Regions from separate parts of the Pseudomonas kurunegalensis genome, predicted to be linked through region 1. Evidence: predicted binding sites of a transcription regulator. Region 1 holds the regulator's gene; each other region holds the start of a gene.
The links. Region 1 encodes sigma-54, which starts transcription at its own class of promoters, with help from an activator protein. Its sites were predicted from a motif close to ANTGGCATNNANNTTGCTNT; they were not measured.
Positions count from the first base shown of each region.

Region 1 (4,807 bases):
AGGCTTGCGCGGTCCCTATAGGACCGCGCAGGTTTTTATTCGCCTTCGTCGAAGAAGTTGTTGATCAGCTCGACCAGCGCATCCATGGCGTCGTTGTCCTGCTCACCCTCGGTAAGCAGGTGAACCTGTGTGCCTTTGCCGGCCGCCAGCATCATCACCGCCATGATGCTCTTGCCATCCACCAGCTTGTCCGGTGCGCGGCCAACCCGTACCTGGCAGGGGAAGCGGCCAGCAACGCCGACGAACTTGGCTGCCGCCCGGGCATGCAGGCCCAGCTTGTTGATGATGGTGATTTCGCGGGCGGGCATCGTGGGGCGGATCCTTGGGCTTAGAGGTCGCGGTGGCGGACCTGGACGTTTTTCAGGGATTGCTGCAGCAACTGGCCAAGGCGCTCGGTGATGTACACCGAACGGTGGTGGCCGCCGGTGCAGCCGATGGCAATGGTGACGTAGGCGCGGTTGCTGGCGGCGAAGCGCGGCAACCACTTGAGCAGGTAGCTGGATATGTCGTTGAACATCTCTTCGACATCCGGCTGTACAGCCAGGTAGTCGACCACCGGTTGGTCAAGGCCTGAGTGCTCACGCAGCTCGGGCTTCCAGTAGGGGTTGGGCAAGCAGCGCACATCGAATACCAGGTCAGCATCGACTGGCATCCCGCGCTTGAAACCGAACGATTCGACCAGGAAGGCGGTGCCAGGCTCGGGTTGGTTGAGCAAGCGCAGCTTGATCGAATCACGCAACTGATACAGGTTGAGGTTGGTGGTGTCGATCTTCAGGTCGGCCAGATCGGAAATCGGCCCCAGCAGCTCGCGCTCCACATGGATCGCTTCTGCCAGCGAGCGGTTGGCATTGGTCAGCGGGTGGCGTCGGCGGGTTTCCGAGAAGCGCTTGAGCAGCGTGTCTTCGGCGGCATCCAGGTACAGTACGTCGCACTGGATATGCCTGGCACGGGCTTCTTCGAGCAGCTCGGGGAAGCGCGTGAGGTGGCTGGGCAGGTTGCGCGCGTCGATCGACACGGCGACCTTGGGTTGTAGTAATTCGGTGTTGATCAACGCATTTTCCGCCAACTGCGGCAGTAGCCCCGCGGGCAGGTTGTCAATGCAGTAGAAACCGTTGTCTTCCAGGACATCGAGGGCGGTGCTCTTGCCGGAGCCGGACCGGCCGCTGACGATGATCAGGCGCATGTTCAGTGCTCGTTCTGTACGTCCAGGACAACCTGGAACAGGGCCTCACTGCTGGTGGCCGCACGCAGGCGATCACGGACCTCCTTGCGATCGAGCATGCTGGCGATCTGGCGCAGCAGTTCCAGATGCGCATCGGTGGCGGCTTCGGGTACCAGCAGTACAAACAGCAGGTCCACGGGCGCGCCATCGATAGCGTCGTAATCAATAGGTGCTTCCAGGTGCAGCAGGGCGCTAACCGGCGCTGAGCAGCCTTCAAGGCGGCAGTGCGGAATGGCGATGCCATTGCCGAAACCGGTCGATCCGAGTTTTTCGCGGGCGACCAGCTTTTCGAAGACGTCTTGCATCTCCAGTTCTGGCACTTGGTCGGCGATGACGGTGGCGACCTTTTCCAGGGCGCGCTTCTTGCTGCCGCCCGGCACGTTCACGAGTGAACGGCCGGGGGTCAGGATGGTTTCAAGTCGGATCATGGATGAGGGGGATCAGCGGGCAGCTGCACCTTGCAGCAGGCTTTGCTGTTTTTCCTTGTGTTTTTTCAGTTGGCGGTCGAGCTTGTCGGCCAAGGCGTCGATCGCTGCATACATGTCTTCGTGTTCGGCGTTGGCTACCACTTCGCCGCCGGGAATCTGCAGGGTCGCCTCGACCTTCTGCTGCAGCTTCTCGACTTTCATGATGACCTGCACGTTGGTGATCTTGTCGAAGTGACTTTCCACGCGGGCGAGCTTTTCAAGCACGTAATCGCGCAGTGGCTGGGTGACTTCTACATGCTGTCCACTGATATTGACTTGCATACAGCTTCTCCTTTGTTGCCCGTGCATAAAGAGGCAGGTCTTGCACCTGCCCCACAAACGCTGTGGCACATCTCAGGGGCTACATCAGTCGCTTGCGTTCACTCGACGGTGCGATGCCGAGGGACTCGCGGTACTTGGCGACGGTGCGACGGGCTACCTGGATGCCTTGTGCCTCCAGTAAACCAGCGATCTTGCTGTCACTCAATGGCTTTTTCTGATTTTCCGCCGCAACCAGTTTTTTGATGATCGCGCGGATCGCCGTGGACGAGCATTCTCCGCCTTCGGAGGTGCTGACGTGGCTGGAGAAAAAGTATTTCAGTTCGTAGATGCCACGCGGTGTATGCATGTATTTCTGCGTGGTAACCCGCGAAATGGTCGATTCGTGCATGCCCACCGCTTCTGCGATGTCATGCAGCACCAGCGGCTTCATGGCTTCGTCACCATGGTCGAGGAAACCGCGCTGGTGCTCGACGATCTGTGTGGCAACCTTCATCAGGGTTTCGTTGCGGCTTTGCAGGCTCTTGATGAACCAGCGCGCTTCCTGCAACTGGTTGCGCATGAAGGTGTTGTCGGCGCTGGTATCGGCACGGCGCACGAAACCGGCGTACTGCGGGTTGACGCGCAGACGCGGAATAGCCTCCTGGTTCAGCTCCACCAGCCAGCGGTCGCTGTCTTTGCGCACGATGACGTCAGGCACCACGTACTCGGGCTCGCTGGACTCGATCTGCGAACCGGGGCGCGGGTTGAGGCTTTGTACCAGTTCGATCACCTGGCGCAGCTCGTCTTCCTTGATTTTCATACGCCGCATCAGCTGGCTGTAATCGCGGCTGCCGAGCAGGTCGATGAAATCGGTGACCAGGCGCTTGGCTTCGGTCATCCAGGGGGTGCTGGCGGGCAACTGGCGCAGTTGCAGCAGCAGGCATTCGCCCAGGTTGCGCGCGCCGACGCCGGCTGGCTCGAACTGCTGGATGCGGTGCAGCACCGCTTCGACCTCGTCCAGCTCGATATCCAGCTCCGGGTCGAAACCGGCGCAGATTTCCTCGAGGGTGTCTTCCAGGTAGCCCTGGCCATTGATGCTGTCGATCAGCGTGACGGCAATGAGGCGGTCGGTGTCGGACATCGGCGCCAGGTTCAGTTGCCACAGCAGGTGACTCTGCAGGCTCTCGCCGGCTGAGGTGCGGGTGGTGAAGTCCCACTCGTCGTCATCGTTGCTTGGCAGGCTGCTGGCGCTGGTCTGGTAGATGTCTTCCCAGGCAGTGTCGACCGGAAGCTCGTTGGGGATGCGCTCGCTCCACTCACCGTCTTCCAGGTTGTCGGCACTGACGGTGCTTTCCTGGAAGCTGTTGTCCTGGACTTCGGCGGCCGGCTTGTTCTCGGCGTTGTCCGCCATCGGGTCGCTGTTGTCGAAGTCGTCGCCGTCTTCCTGACGTTCGAGCATCGGGTTCGACTCCAGCGCTTCCTGGATTTCCTGTTGGAGGTCCAGGGTGGAAAGCTGGAGTAGGCGGATGGCCTGTTGCAACTGCGGTGTCATCGTCAGTTGCTGGCCCATTTTTAGGACGAGCGATGGTTTCATGGCTGGGGCTTAATACCTTGTTCGCCGGCGCGCATGCGCCATCCACTACACGAGGGCGCCGGGGCGCCAGATCAAGCAAGTTTTATGCCTTAAATTGTAGCGTTTGCCTAGAGCACTGTAACAACTTTCACCCCGGTTTCAGGGCGATTTGCCAGTACTCCAGGCATGTGCCGGGGTCAGAGCCGGAACTCGTGACCCAGGTAAACCTCTTTGACCAGATCGTTGGCCAGGATGGTCTCGGCATCGCCTTCGGCGATCAGGCGGCCATCGTTGACGATATAGGCGGTTTCGCAGATATCCAGGGTTTCGCGCACGTTGTGGTCGGTGATCAGTACACCGATGCCCTTGGCCTTGAGGTGGTGGATGATCTGCTTGATGTCGCCGACCGAAATCGGGTCGACGCCAGCGAACGGTTCGTCCAGCAGGATGAACTTGGGTGCGGTGGCCAGGGCGCGGGCAATCTCGACCCGGCGGCGTTCACCGCCGGACAGGCTCATGCCGAGGTTGTCGCGGATATGGCTGATGTGGAACTCCTGCAGCAGGCTTTCCAGCTCTTTGCGCCGGCCTTCCTGGTCGAGGTCCTTGCGGGTCTCGAGGATGGCCATGATGTTGTCGGCTACCGACAGCTTGCGGAAGATCGACGCCTCCTGCGGCAGGTAGCCGATACCGGCGCGAGCGCGGCCGTGCATGGGCTGGTGGCTGACATCGAGGTTGTCGATGAGCACGCGCCCCTGGTCGGCCTGGACCAGCCCGACAATCATGTAGAAACAGGTGGTCTTGCCGGCACCGTTAGGGCCTAGCAGGCCAACGATCTGGCCGCTATCGATCGACAGGCTGACGTCACGTACCACCTGACGCCCCTTGTAGCTCTTGGCCAGGTGTTGGGCTTTGAGGGTTGCCATTTACTCGGCCTTCTTCTTGGGCTGGATCACCATGTCGATACGCTGACGTGGTTGGGTCACATTTCCGCCACGCCCGGCGGTCGCCACCTGGGTCTTGGTGTTGTAGACGATTTTCTCGCCTTCGGTGGTGTTGCCCTCGTTCTCGACTTTGGCGCGATCGGTGAGAATCACGGTGTCTTTCTGGGCCTGGTACTGAATGGTCACTGCCCAGCCTTTCATCTTGTCAGGCTTGGCGGCGCTCTGTTGTTGCTCGAAGTAGGCCAGGTTGCCAACCGAGGTGACCACGTCGATGTCGCCGTTGGCGGCGCGGGTCATGGTGACGGTGTTGCCTTTGATCATCATCGAGCCTTGGGTGATGATC
Region 1 is NZ_CP127871.1:1,131,397-1,136,203, forward strand. It holds gene QQ992_RS05010 (HPr family phosphocarrier protein) at 36-308, opposite strand; gene rapZ (RNase adapter RapZ) at 329-1,183, opposite strand; gene ptsN (PTS IIA-like nitrogen regulatory protein PtsN) at 1,186-1,650, opposite strand; gene hpf (ribosome hibernation-promoting factor, HPF/YfiA family) at 1,663-1,971, opposite strand; gene QQ992_RS05030 (RNA polymerase factor sigma-54) at 2,051-3,544, opposite strand; gene lptB (LPS export ABC transporter ATP-binding protein) at 3,721-4,446, opposite strand; gene lptA (lipopolysaccharide transport periplasmic protein LptA) at 4,447-4,807, opposite strand, start outside.

Region 2 (4,807 bases), 2.8 Mb from region 1:
GCGGGCGGGTTACCACGACCACGTCGCGGAACAGCCGCACGGTGGCCGGCACAAATACTGTCCATGGGGCTGCGCTGTCGCAGCGAACCCGCACCGTCACCCGTCCCAGTGGCTGCGCGGGGCTTTCCAGCGAGGCGTCCAGTGGCTGGCTGCACAGCGGCATGCGCAGGCGCGGGTCCAGCGGGTTGACCTGGATTTCGTAACGGCCTGCGGTCTGGGTGGTGGCCAGGTAATCTTCTACGGTGAATTCAAGAAACCCTTGGGTGACACCGATAAGTTGTTCAGGCAAGGTGAACGCGTCCGCTAACGTACGAACGCCGGGCGCCAGCAGGCACAGCGTGGCCAGCAAGCCAGTCAGCAGGCGCGTCAATCGTCGGAAAAATGTCGTTTTCGTGTGCATGACGCTCAAAAAAGCAAAGCCCGTGCCGACTCGCTACCTGAGTTGCAACGAAAGGCTGAAAGATTAAGGAGTCTGGCATGGCGGGTGTTATGGATTCGGTCAACCAGCGCACGCAGCTGGTGGGGCAGAATCGCCTGGAATTGCTGCTGTTTCGCCTCAATGGCGAGCAGCTTTACGGCATCAACGTGTTCAAGGTCAGGGAAGTGCTGCAATGCCCTGCGCTGACCCTGCTGCCCAAGGCGCACCCGGTGGTGCGTGGCGTTGCCAACATTCGCGGGGCGACCATCCCGATTCTCGACCTGTCGATGGCCACCGGGTTGCGGCCGCTGCAGGAAGACACGCGCAACAGCTTCGTGATCATCACCGAGTACAACACCAAGACCCAGGGCTTCCTGGTGCACTCGGTGGAGCGCATCGTCAACATGAACTGGGAAGAGATCCATCCGCCACCCAAGGGCACTGGCCGTGACCACTACCTGACGGCGGTCACCCGAGTGGACAACCGGATGGTCGAGATCATCGATGTGGAGAAGGTGCTGGCCGAAGTGTCGCCATCGTCCGAGTCGGTATCGGCCGGGGTAATCGACGCCGAAGTGCAGGACAAGGCCGTGCTGATGCGGGTGCTGACCGTCGACGATTCGTCGGTGGCGCGCAAGCAGGTCAGCCGTTGCCTGCAGACCGTGGGGGTGGAAGTGGTGGCGCTCAATGATGGCCGTCAGGCCCTGAACTACCTGCGTCAGCTGGTGGACGAGGGCAAAAAGCCGGAAGAAGAGTTCCTGATGATGATCTCGGACATTGAAATGCCGGAAATGGACGGCTATACGCTAACGGCGGAGATCCGCAGCGACCCGCGCATGCAAAAATTGCACATCTGCCTGCATACTTCGCTCTCCGGGGTGTTCAACCAGGCAATGGTCAAGAAGGTCGGCGCCGATGACTTCCTGGCCAAGTTCAAGCCGGACGACCTGGCCCAGCGGGTGGTCGACCGGATCAAGGCAGCGCATTGAAGCAGCCGGGGCAGGCCCCCGGCACCAGTGATTGAAAAGAGGCGGCAGTAGTGTCTACGGGTAATTTGGATTTCGAACAGTTCCGGGTATTCCTGGAGAAAGCCTGTGGCATCCTGCTGGGCGAGAATAAGCAGTACCTGGTTTCCAGCCGTCTCAACAAGCTGATGGAACAACAGGGCATCAAGAGCCTGGGCGAGCTGGTACAGCGTATCCAGGCCCAGCCGCGCGGCGGTTTGCGCGAGCAGGTGGTGGATGCCATGACCACCAACGAGACCCTGTGGTTTCGCGATACCTACCCGTTCGAAGTGCTGAAGAACAAGGTGATCCCCGAGTTCATCCGCAACAACCCCGGCCAGCGCCTGCGCATGTGGTCGGCGGCCTGTTCGTCGGGGCAGGAGCCGTATTCCATCTCGATGGCCATCGACGAGTTCGAGCGCAGCAACCTGGGCCAGCTGAAGATGGGCGCTCAGATTGTGGCCACCGACCTGTCCGGCACCATGCTCACCAACTGCAAGACCGGTGAGTACGACAGCCTGGCGATTGCCCGCGGCTTGTCGCAGGAGCGCCTGCAGCGCTACTTCGACCCCAAGGGGCCAGGGCGCTGGGCGGTAAAGCCGGCCATTCGCAGCCGCGTCGAGTTCCGCTCGTTCAACCTGCTCGATAGCTATGCCAGCCTGGGCAAGTTCGACATCGTGTTCTGTCGCAACGTGCTGATCTACTTCTCGGCGCAGGTGAAGCGCGACATCCTGCTGCGTATTCACAGCACACTGAAGCCCGGTGGCTACCTGTTCCTTGGTGCCTCGGAGGCGTTGAACGGGTTGCCAGACCATTACCAGATGGTGCAGTGCAGCCCGGGGATCATCTACCAGGCCAAGTAAGCGCAAAGGCCGGCAGCGAAAGTTGCCGGCCTTTTTGTTTTTCTGCGCCGGCCTCTTCGCGGGTACAGGAAAAATGCTGACGTCAATTTTTTGATTTGCCGCTTTTGCCACCCGGCAATTGCCGCTTTCGCCGCCCAAGGCGGAAGGCCTTTGCCGCTTTTCTGGCATCACCCTGACACCACTCCACCTCGAAAGCCTGTGTTTCCGGGTTTTGCACGCGTTGGCACAGCCCTTGCTACACCTTGCTCAACGACATTCCGGTCAACCTCTGAAGGTTTCCCCGACATGAGCATCAGCTTCGACAAGGCGCTTGGCATTCACGAAAAGGCACTGGGCTTCCGCGCCCAGCGCGCTGAAGTGCTGGCCAACAATATCGCCAACGCCGACACGCCCAACTACAAGGCGCGTGACATGGACTTTTCTTCGGTGCTCGCCGCCGAAACCAGCAAGCAGCAAAGCGGCCGTTTCGCCATGGACCGTACCAACAGCCGGCACATCGAAGCCGAAGGCCTCGCCATCGCCGCTGACGATACCCTCAAGTACCGCACGCCGCTGCAGCCGTCGATCGACCAGAACACCGTGGACGCGCAGATCGAGCAATCGAACTACACCGAAAACGCCATTGGCTTCCAGGCCAGCTTCACCTTGCTCAACAGTAAATTCAAAGGGCTGGTTTCCGCCCTGCGGGGAGAATGACCATGTCCCTTTCCAGTGTTTTCAACATTGCCGGTAGCGGCATGAGCGCGCAGAACACGCGCCTGAACACCGTGGCGTCGAACATTGCCAACGCCGAGACCGTGTCTTCGAGCATCGACCAGACTTACCGCGCTCGCCACCCGGTGTTCGCCACCACGTTCCAGGACGCACAGGCCGGCAGCAGCCAGTCGCTGTTCGAAGACCAGGGTGAGGCAGGGCAGGGTGTGCAGGTAAAAGGCATCGTCGAAGACCAGAGCACCCTGGAGGCCCGCTACGAGCCAAACCATCCGGCGGCGAACAAGGACGGCTACGTCTACTACCCGAACGTCAACGTGGTCGAGGAGATGGCTGACATGATCTCCGCCAGTCGCGCGTTCCAGACCAACGCCGAGTTGATGAACACGGCCAAGACCATGATGCAGAAAGTGCTGACCCTGGGGCAGTGATAAGGAATTCAGACCATGGCAATCGATACTAACGGTGTGAACCTCAATGACGTGCTGTCGGCGTCGGGCGTGGGCACCAGCACCAAAAAGACCACGGACACTGCATCCAAGACCGGCACCGATTCGCTCGGCAAAGATGCCTTCCTGCAGTTGCTGGTCACCCAGATGCAGCACCAGAACCCGCTGGACCCGCAGGATAACGGCGAGTTCGTTGCCCAACTGGCGCAGTTCAGCAGCCTGGAAGGTATTACCTCGCTGAACGACTCGGTCAGCGCCATCACCAGTGCCATGGCTTCGTCCCAGGCGCTTCAGGCATCGTCGCTGGTAGGGCGGTCGGTGGTGGTTCAGAACGACAAGGCCGTGGTTGACACCGCTGAAAGCTTCAATGCCCAGTTCGTTGTGCCCCAGGCCATCAGTGAAGCGAAGATCACCATCAAGGACAAGGATGGCAACACGGTCAAGACCATCGAGTTGGGTGAGCAGAAAGCCGGTTACGCCGACTTCATCTGGGACGGTACCAACAACAGTGGCGAGAAAGTGGACCCGGGCACTTACACCTTCACCGCAAGCACCACAGTCGATGGCAAGGCGGTGCAAATGAGCACGCTGTTGCCGGCCAAGGTCACCAGCGTCAGCTTCAGTGCCGCCGGAGAAATGGTGCTCAACCTCGCCGGTGTAGGCAAGGTTTCCCTCTCCGACGTACAAACCATCGGTATCTAAGGCCCGCTAGAGCGGCAAAAGGAGCGAATTCATGTCTTTCAATATCGGCCTTAGCGGTCTGTACGCAGCCAACAAACAACTGGATGTCACCGGCAACAACATCGCCAACGTCAATACCACGGGCTTCAAGTCCTCGCGCGCCGAGTTCGCGGATGTCTATGCCGGCGCCAACCGCCTGGGTGTGGGCAAGAACCAGGTGGGCAATGGTGTGCGGCTGGCAGCCATTTCCCAACAGTTCACCCAGGGTGATGTAAACACCACGGGCAACGTGCTGGACATGGGCATCCAGGGGCAGGGCTTCTTCGTGCTGTCTGACAACGGCTCGAAGGTTTACACCCGGGCGGGCTCCTTCCAGCCAAGCAAGGACAACTTCGTCGAGACCTCCGATGGCCTGCGCCTGCAAGGTTACATGGCGGATGCCACTGGCAAGATCCAGAAAAGCGGCCTGACCGACCTGAAGATCGACACGTCGGCATTGCAGCCCAAGGCAACCTCGTTGATCGACCAGGGCATCAACCTGAACTCCTCGGCGGCCTCGATTCCTTTCCTGGTGTATGACAACACCAAGCCGCCGTCCATGGCCGCATTCGACCCGGCGGACCCAAGCACTTATCAGCGCTCCAGCACCAGTACCGTGCTGGATGCGGATGGTGTTCAGCA
Region 2 is NZ_CP127871.1:4,470,676-4,475,482, reverse strand. It holds gene flgA (flagellar basal body P-ring formation chaperone FlgA) at 1-400, opposite strand, end outside; gene QQ992_RS20290 (chemotaxis protein CheV) at 478-1,407, shown strand; gene cheR (protein-glutamate O-methyltransferase CheR) at 1,458-2,285, shown strand; gene flgB (flagellar basal body rod protein FlgB) at 2,571-2,981, shown strand; gene flgC (flagellar basal body rod protein FlgC) at 2,984-3,427, shown strand; gene flgD (flagellar hook assembly protein FlgD) at 3,443-4,147, shown strand; gene QQ992_RS20265 (flagellar hook-basal body complex protein) at 4,179-4,807, shown strand, end outside.
Region 2: flgB (flagellar basal body rod protein FlgB) is a predicted target of sigma-54. The motif match lies at 2,505-2,524, and genes of this name have one in related genera.

Region 3 (4,807 bases), 1.5 Mb from region 1:
ACTGCGCCGCGCCACGGATGCCGCCGAGGGGGTTCTTGATTTCGTGGGCCAGGCCGCGCACCAGCATCTTGGTGGTTTCCTGCTTGCTCAGCTGGGCCTCTTCCTTGGTGATGCGCAGCAGCCGGTCGCGCGGGTGCACCTCCAGCAACAGCAGGGTCTGGCCCTGGTTGAGGATGGGGGTTACCGCGTAGTCGACGGTGATGGTCTGCCCGGTCAGCGAGGTGAGCTGCGCTTCGCGCTTGGTGAACGGGTGCGCCTGTTCGACCGCCTGGCGCAACGAGCTGAGCGCTTCGGTCGACTCGGTGAACAGCTCGCTGATGAACTGCCCATGGCTACGCTGGCCGCTGACGGCCAGCAGCATTTCTGCGGCCGGGTTCATGTACTCCAGGCGCAGCTCGGCATTGAGCAGCAACGTGGCGGTGGTCAGGTTGTCCAGAAGCAGACGGTGCTGTGCATCGCTGATGGTCATAAGGCGTCGTTGACCTCTTTTGGCGCTTGCCTGGCACTGCTTTGGCCAGGGCCAGGTGCGGTGGCCCCGCCGATGCGAGGCTCTCTGCCTGCTAGAAATGCAAGAAACAAACCAAAGCTCCGAAAAGAAGCGGGATTTGCCGATAAAGGCCTGTATCTGCGCAAATTCGGATCAGAAACTCTGGATGAAACGTTTCATTTGAACCAGATTGGGGAGCAAATAGGGGCAAGGCGCTTTGTTGTGCACCAAGATAGAGCATAGCGTGGGTGAGGTGATTCCTGTGTGGCGCAGAAACGAAAACGGCCTCCCGAGGGAGGCCGTTCCTGATCACGTCATCGGCGCGAGGCGCCGATCAGATCAGCAGCTGTAGTACAGCTCGTATTCCAGCGGGTGCACGAAGGTACGGACCTTGATCTCTTCTTCCGACTTCAGCTCGATGAAGGCATCGATGAAGTCGTCGGAGAACACGCCGCCCTTGGTCAGGAACGCACGGCCTTTGTCCAGCTCTTCCAGGGCTTCTTTCAGGCTGCCGCACACTTGCGGAATGTCCTTGGCCTCTTCTGGTGGCAGGTCGTACAGGTTCTTGTCGGCAGCATCGCCTGGGTGGATCTTGTTCTGGATGCCGTCCAGGCCAGCCATCAGCAGGGCCGCGAAGGCCAGGTACGGGTTGGCCGATGGGTCCGGGAAGCGTGCTTCGATACGGCGGGCTTTCGGGCTGCCGACGTAAGGAATACGGATCGAGGCGGAACGGTTGCGAGCCGAGTAGGCCAGCATTACCGGGGCTTCGAAGCCTGGTACCAGACGCTTGTACGAGTTGGTCGACGGGTTGGTGAAGCCGTTCAGGGCCTTACCGTGCTTGATGATACCGCCGATGAAGTACAGGGCGGTGTCGGACAGGCCGGCATAGCCTTCACCCGAGAAGGTGTTCTTGCCGTCTTTCCAGATCGACATGTGTACGTGCATGCCCGAGCCGTTGTCGCCGTACAGTGGCTTCGGCATGAAGGTGGCGGTACGGCCGTAAGCGTCGGCAACGTTGTGCACGACGTATTTCAGGGCTTGTACTTCGTCAGCCTTCTTCACCAGGGTGTTGAACTTGACGCCGATTTCGTTCTGGCCGGCAGTCGCCACTTCGTGGTGGTGAACTTCAACGGTCTGACCCATTTCTTCCAGTGCGTTGCACATGGCAGTACGGATTTCGTGGTCGTGGTCAAACGGCGGAACCGGGAAGTAGCCGCCTTTCACGCCTGGACGGTGGCCTTTGTTGCCGCCTTCCACGTCAGCACCGGTCATCCACGAGCCTTGCTCGGAGAAGATCTTGAACATCGAGCCGGAGATGTCCGACTGGAACTTCACTTCGTCGAAGATGAAGAACTCAGGCTCCGGGCCTGCGAATACGGTGTCACCGATGCCGGTGCTCTTCAGGTACTCTTCGGCGCGCTTGGCGATTGCGCGTGGGTCACGATCGTAGCCCTGCATGCTCGACGGGTCGACGATGTCGCAGGTGATGATCAGGGTTGGTTCTTCGGTGAACGGGTCCAGCACGGCGGTTTCGTCAACCGGCATCAGGATCATGTCGGATGCTTCGATGCCTTTCCAGCCAGCGATGGAGGAACCGTCGAACATCTTGCCGACTTCGAAGAAGTCCTCGTCCAGCGCATCACGCGACGGCATGGTCACGTGGTGCTGAATGCCTTTGGTGTCCGTGAAACGCAGATCAATCCACTTGACGTCATGATCTTTGATGAGTTGAACCGACTTCGACATGTTGTCCTCCGGATGGTCTAGAGCGCGGTGGGCCGCTGCCCTGGAAAAAGGGTGTTGCCGGGCGCGGATAGTCGGCCAAGCTTACCTGCCTCACAAGGGAGCAAATTGCATGCCAGTGCCCGAAAATGGCGAGGGCGGGATAAAAGGGGGCGTTTGCGGGCATTTGGCGCGGGGCTGGCGACGAAAAATGCACCCTTAAGATGCGGGTCTTGGTATCGATGCACCAAAGAAGTGCATGGCTTGATTTGTGTGGCGCTTGGGCGATCGAGCGCCGCCCGCGCGGCGCATCGCGAGCAAGCTCGCTCCTACATTTGTTTCGGGCCAGTTATTCCTGAGGTAGAGGCGCGCGGCCCCTTGGTGTCCATCTCGACATTGTGTGTATCAAACAAGGCGGTCGCGCGCGTTGGTACCGGCGTTACTGGCCCGAAACAAATGTAGGAGCGAGCTTGCTCGCGATGCGCCGCGCGGGCGGCGCTCGATCTCACGGGCACCGCAAAACCCCCGCCTTGCATTTATCTCAAAGCTTCTGATCAAAAGTTGGTCAAATCCTGAGCAATTTCCGCTATAATTCGCGCCCCTCATTTTCGGCAGGCCCTGCGCGCGCTGTTAACCAATGAAACTTATCGTCAAAGTCTTCCCAGAAATCACCATCAAGAGCCGGCCGGTGCGCAAGCGCTTCATCCGCCAGCTCGGCAAGAACATCCGCAACGTGCTCAAGGACCTCGACCCTGAGCTCGCGGTCGATGGTGTCTGGGACAATCTCGAAGTGGTCACCCGCGTCGAAGACGAGAAAGTCCAGCGCGAGATGATCGAGCGCCTCACCTGCACGCCGGGTATCACCCACTTCCTGCAGGTAGAGGAATACCCGCTGGGTGACTTCGACGACATCGTCGCCAAGTGCAAGCACCACTTCGGCCACTTGCTGGCCGGCAAGCACTTCGCCGTGCGCTGCAAGCGCGGTGGCCACCATGACTTCACCTCGATGGACGTCGACCGCTACGTCGGCAGCCAGCTGCGCCAGCAATGCGGCGCCGCCGGCATCGAGCTGAAGCACCCTGAAGTACTGGTGCGCATCGAAATCCGCGACCAGCGCCTGTACGTGATCCACAACCAGCACAACGGCATCGGCGGTTACCCGCTGGGCGCCCTGGAGCAGACCCTGGTGCTGATGTCCGGTGGCTTCGACTCCACCGTGGCGGCCTACCAGATGATGCGCCGTGGCCTGATGACCCACTTCTGCTTCTTCAACCTCGGCGGCCGTGCCCACGAGCTGGGCGTGATGGAAGTGGCCCACTTCCTGTGGAAAAAGTACGGCAGCAGCCAGCGCGTGCTGTTCATCAGCGTGCCGTTCGAAGAAGTGGTCGGCGAGATCCTCAACAAGGTCGACAACAGCTACATGGGCGTCACCCTCAAGCGCATGATGCTGCGCGGTGCCGCACACATGGCCGACCGCCTGCAGATCGACGCGCTGGTCACCGGCGAGGCGATTTCCCAGGTGTCCAGCCAGACGCTGCCGAACCTGTCGATCATCGACTCGGCCACCGATAAGTTGGTGCTGCGCCCGTTGCTGGCCAGCCACAAGCAGGACATCATCGACCAGGCCACCGAAATCGGCACCGCCGACTTCGCCAAGCACATGCCAGAATACTGCGGCGTGATCTCGGTGAACCCGACCACCCATGCCAAGCGTCACCGCATGGAGCATGAAGAAAAGCAGTTCGACATGGCCGTGCTGGAGCGCGCCCTGGAGCGCGCCAAGTTCATTTCCATCGACCATGTGATCGACGAGCTGGGCAAGGACATCGAAATCGAGGAAGTGGCCGAGGCGCTGCCAGGCCAGATCGTCATCGACATTCGTCACCCCGATGCCCAGGAAGACGAACCCCTGGCGCTCGAAGGTATCGAAGTCCAGGCCATGCCGTTCTACGCCATCAACAGCAAGTTCAAGCACCTGGACCCTACGCGCCAGTACTTGCTGTATTGCGACAAGGGTGTGATGAGCCGTTTGCACGCACACCACCTGCTCAGTGAGGGACATGCCAATGTGCGTGTTTATCGTCCGACATAAGACGCCGGGGCTGTATGGCGGCAGTATCCGCCATCGCCCTCCCGACCGCCGGGCCCGCTGAGCCTTAAACAGTACATATTGGCCGCCTACACTGGGCGGCAACCGAATCCTCTGATCGAGATACACTTGTGATCGAAAATCTGCGTAACATCGCCATCATCGCCCACGTTGACCATGGTAAAACCACCCTGGTCGACAAACTCCTGCGTCAGTCCGGCACCCTGGAGCGTAACGAGCTCAACGACGAGCGCGTCATGGACTCCAACGACCAGGAAAAAGAGCGCGGTATTACCATTCTGGCGAAAAACACCGCCATCAACTGGAACGGCTACCACATCAACATCGTCGACACCCCCGGCCACGCCGACTTCGGTGGCGAGGTTGAGCGTGTAATGTCGATGGTCGACTCCGTGCTGCTGCTGGTCGACGCCCAGGACGGCCCGATGCCGCAAACCCGCTTCGTGACCAAGAAGGCCTTCGAAGCCGGTCTGAAGCCAATCGTCGTG
Region 3 is NZ_CP127871.1:5,747,424-5,752,230, reverse strand. It holds gene glnL (nitrogen regulation protein NR(II)) at 1-469, opposite strand, end outside; gene glnA (type I glutamate--ammonia ligase) at 827-2,233, opposite strand; gene thiI (tRNA uracil 4-sulfurtransferase ThiI) at 2,847-4,301, shown strand; gene typA (translational GTPase TypA) at 4,430-4,807, shown strand, end outside.
Region 3: glnA (type I glutamate--ammonia ligase) is a predicted target of sigma-54. The motif match lies at 2,331-2,350, and genes of this name have one in related genera.